DNA from 2 places in the Streptomyces sp. NPDC042346 genome. Region 1 is predicted to be linked to the other one. Evidence: riboswitches for the same ligand, from Rfam matches in the RefSeq annotation. Region 1 holds a riboswitch; the other holds the start of a gene.

Region 1 (2,194 bases):
CGGCGGGCGATGTCGAGGACGTACGGGCCGTCGGCCGGGTTGCCGATCGCGAGCGACTTGGCGATCGTGTTCGGCTTCTGCGGGCGGACGACGTCGTGGCCGGCCTTGAAGGCGACGGAGACCGGGGAGCAACCCTCGGCCTGCGCGCCGAAGATCTTGTACGGCTTGTCCTCGACGAGGCCCAGCTTGATGAGCTCCTGCAGACCCTTGTCGATCTTGGTGAGCTGCGAGCCGGACGCGATCGGGATGACGAGCTGGTCGGGGATGACCCAGCCGAGCTGCTCGCAGATCTCGTACGCCAGCGTCTTGGAGCCCTCGCCGTAGTACGGGCGGAGGTTGACGTTGACGAAGCCCCAGCCCTCGCCGAGCGGGTCGCCGATGAGCTCGGAGCAGAAGCGGTTGACGTCGTCGTAGTTGCCCTCGATGGCGACGAGTTCACCGCCGTAGACGCCGGCCATGACGACCTTGCCCTGCTCCAGGTCGTGCGGGATGAAGACGCAGGAGCGGAAGCCGGCGCGGGCGGCCGCGGCGCCGACGGCGCCGGCCAGGTTGCCGGTGGAGGAGCAGGAGAGCGTGGTGAAGCCGAAGGCGCGGGCGGCCTCGATGGCCTGCGCGACGACCCGGTCCTTGAAGGAGTGGGTCGGGTTGCCCGAGTCGTCCTTGACGAAGAGCTTGCCGGGGGCGACACCGATCTCGCGGGCGAGGTTGTCGGCCTGGACGAGCTTGGTCCAGCCCGGGTTCAGGTTCGGCTTCTCGGCGACGTCGGCGGGGACGGGCAGCAGGGGGGCGTAGCGCCAGATGTTGGCGGGGCCGGCCTCGATCTGCTTGCGCAGTGCCTCGGGGTCACCGGTGGGGAGGTCGTACGCGACTTCGAGCGGTCCGAAACAGAGTTCGCAGGCGAAGATCGGGCCGAGTGCGAACACTTCACCGCATTCGCGACAGGAAAGCCCGGACGCGGGACCGAGGTCTACCGAAGTGGCGGGGGTAACCGTCTGTACAGCCATGGAGGCGAGGCCCTTTCTCCTCATCTTTCCCATGACGAACTTTTCGTCATGAGACGGATTTGGCACCTTCCCGAGTCGGGGACCTCGCTGGAGGACGAGTAACCGACTGGAGGGTTGCCGGGGCTTCAACGGGCCGTTTCCCTCTGCCCCTCTGGATGAGCGGTATTCGATTGTGAAGCGCGGTGAACTTCGTTCCTGCGCTCCGACGCGGGCGGCACCCCGACGTGCATCGGGCATCCGCGTTGTTCAAGACTGTAACCGAAGGCCCGGGAGCCTGGACGGGCCGTCCGTACCGCGAGATGGAGATCACGTGCTGGAAGAGGTGGAGCGCTGGCTGGCCCGGCGGTCCTGGTCCGTGGCTGACCGGCCGATGGAGCGGATCCTCGCCGCCAAGCGGAACACGAAGGTCAGCGTCGTGCTGCCGGCGCTGAACGAGGAGGCGACGGTCGGTGACATCGTCGCCGTGATCCGCCGCGAGCTGATGTCGGAGGCGGTGCCGCTCGTCGACGAGCTGGTGGTCCTCGACTCGGGCTCGACGGACCGTACGGCGGAGGTGGCCGCGGCGGCCGGGGCGCGGGTGGTCGCGCGGGACGCGATCCTCCCCCGGATACCGGCCGTCCCCGGCAAGGGCGAGGTCCTGTGGCGGTCACTCATGGTGACGAGCGGGGATGTCGTGTGCTTCGTCGACGCGGACCTGCGGGACTTCTCCGCGGACTTCGTGACGGGGATCGTGGGCCCCCTGCTCACCGACCCGGACGTCGACTTCGTCAAGGCGATGTACGACCGCCCGTTCGGAGACACTCCCGGTCAGGGCGGTCGGGTGACGGAGCTGGTGGCGCGGCCGCTGCTCAACCTCCACTGGCCGCAGCTGGCCGGCTTCGTCCAGCCGCTGGGCGGCGAGTACGCGGCGCGGCGCTCGCTCCTGGAGCGGCTGCCCTTCCCGGTCGGTTACGGAGTGGAGCTGGGGCTGCTCGTCGACGCGCTGCACACGGTGGGCCTGGACGCGCTCGCCCAGGTGGACGTGGGCGTGCGCAAGCACCGGCACCAGGACGAGCGGGCGCTGGGCCGGATGGCCGCGGCGATCTACCGGACGGCGCAGCTGCGGCTCTCTCGCGGGCACCTGGTGCGGCCGCGGCTGACCCAGTTCGAGCGGGGCGAGGAGGGGTTCAGTCCCCGGACCTACGCGGTGG
Region 2 (2,194 bases), on a different contig from region 1:
CGATCGTCGCCGCCGGAACGGGCGTGAAGGTCGTCAAGCACGGCAACCGCGCCGCGTCCTCCGCCTCCGGCTCCTCCGACGTCCTGGAGAAGCTCGGCATCAACCTGAACCTGACCCCGCAGCGGGTCGCCGAGGTCGCCGAGGAAGCCGGCATCACCATCTGCTTCGCGGTGAAGTTCCACCCGGCGCTGCGGCACGTCGCCGCCGCGCGCGGCCAGCTGGGCATCCGGACCACCTTCAACGTCCTCGGCCCGCTGACCAATCCGGCCAAGGTACGGGCCCAGGCCGTCGGCGTCGCCGACGCGCGCATGGCGCCGATCGTGGCCGGGGTCTTCGCCGAGCGCGGCAACTCCGCCCTGGTCTTCCGCGGCGACGACGGCCTGGACGAGCTGACGACCACCTCCACCTCCCGGGTCTGGGTGGTCCGCGACGGCGCCGTGACCGAGGAGCGCTTCGACCCGCGGGACGTGGGCATCGACCTCGTCCCCCTGGAGGCGCTGCGCGGCGCGGACGCCTCGTTCAACGCCGACGTCGCCCGCCGCCTGCTCGCGGGGGAGACCGGGCCCGTACGGGACGCGGTGCTCCTCAACACCGCGGCGGCGCTCACCGCCCTGGAGCCGGGCGAGGGCACTCTCGCGGACCGGCTGCGGGCCGGCATCGCGAAGGGCGCCGAGGCGATCGACTCCGGCGCGGCCCGCCAGGCCCTGGAGCGCTGGATCGCCGCCAGCAACGCCTAGTTCCCGGCCAAGACCCCGGTCCAGCATGCGGACCGGGGTCTTGCGCTTCCGCGATCATGTGGCAGGATGCATGCCAGGTCATGAGTGACAGCTGTGAAGCCCCGGCTTGCTGTCCGGCAACCCTCCGTCCGTGGCGGGGTGCCCCGGGTGAAGACCAGGCCGTAGGCAGCGAGGTCTACGGCAAGCGCGGACCCCTCGAACACCAGGGGTCCTGGTCTCTCGAGGAGCTTTTTCCGTGAGCAAGCGAATGCGATAGGGCGAATCCGCCCCAACTTCACCCTCGGAACAGGGTCACTTCCGCGTACCCACGCACCCGTCGTTCTCCGAGGCATCACCCGTACCCCGCCGTGTCCGGCCGCGTACGGATTCCACTGAAGCCATTCAGCACCGCCCGCCGGGAGATATCGCCATGTCCGCACGCCCGAACACCGTCGCCGCCACCGCCGTTTCCGCCGCCGAGTCCGCCGACCCCTGCTGCGCCGCCCCGCTGCCGGTCCTCGGCCGGGACGTCACCGTCCCGCTCGTCACCGGCGGCGAAGTGACCTACGCGGCGCTCGACTACGCCGCCAGCGCCCCGGCGCTCCAGCGGGTGTGGGACGACGTCGCCGCGTACGCCCCCTACTACGGCAGCGTCCACCGCGGCGCCGGCTACCTCTCCCAGCTCTCCACCGACCTCTTCGAGAACAGCCGCGTCACCGTCGCCGAGTTCCTCGACTGCCGCCCCGGCGACCAGGTCGTCTTCACCCGCTCCACCACCGACTCGCTCAACCTGCTCGCCGCCACCCTCCCGGCCGGCTGCGAGGTCTTCGTCTTCGAGACCGAGCACCACGCCTCGCTGCTGCCCTGGCGCGACGCCCGCGTCACCTACCTCAACGCGCCGCGCACCCCGGAGCAGGCCGTCGCCACCCTGGAGCGCGCGCTCGCCGACCGCGACCCCTACGGTCCCGCCCTGGTCTGCGTCACCGGCGCCTCGAACGTCACCGGTGAGCTGTGGCCGGTGAAGGAGCTCGCCGCCGCCGCGCACGCCCACGGCGCCCGGATCGTGCTCGACGCCGCCCAGCTCGCGCCCCACCACCCCGTCTCCGTACAGGAGTTGGACGTGGACTGGATCGCCTTCTCCGGGCACAAGCTGTACGCGCCCTTCGGCTCGGGCGTCCTCGCGGGCCGCTCCGACTGGCTCCAGGACTCCGAGCCTTACCTCGCCGGCGGCGGCGCCTCCCGCAAGGTGGCGCGCCGCGCCGACGGCGGCGTGGACGTGGAGTGGCACACCACCGCGGCCCGCCACGAGGCCGGCTCCCCGAACGTCATCGGCGTCTACTCCATCGCCTCCGCCTGCAAGGCGCTCACCGAGGCCGGCTTCGACCAGCTCGTCGCCCGCGAGCAGCACCTGATCGACACGGTCCGCGCGGGCCTCGCCGAGGTGCCCGAGGTCAAGGTGCTCTCGCTCTTCGGCGACG

Evidence for each region. A riboswitch is a leader RNA that binds a small molecule or an ion and turns the genes downstream of it on or off. The one in region 1 is predicted to bind S-adenosylmethionine.
Region 2: linked by a shared signal. The riboswitch ahead of ACZ6K0_RS29950 (aminotransferase class V-fold PLP-dependent enzyme) and the one ahead of thrC (threonine synthase) in region 1 are both predicted to bind S-adenosylmethionine.

The regions. Positions count from the first base shown of each region.
Region 1 covers NZ_JBVJEH010000001.1:155,450-157,643, reverse strand. Annotated here, with positions in the region: gene thrC (threonine synthase) at 1-1,028, opposite strand, end outside; SAM riboswitch class I at 1,022-1,166, opposite strand; gene ACZ6K0_RS00835 (glucosyl-3-phosphoglycerate synthase) at 1,315-2,194, shown strand, end outside.
Region 2 covers NZ_JBVJEH010000009.1:11,718-13,911, forward strand. Annotated here, with positions in the region: gene trpD (anthranilate phosphoribosyltransferase) at 1-737, shown strand, start outside; SAM riboswitch class IV at 814-930, shown strand; gene ACZ6K0_RS29950 (aminotransferase class V-fold PLP-dependent enzyme) at 1,147-2,194, shown strand, end outside.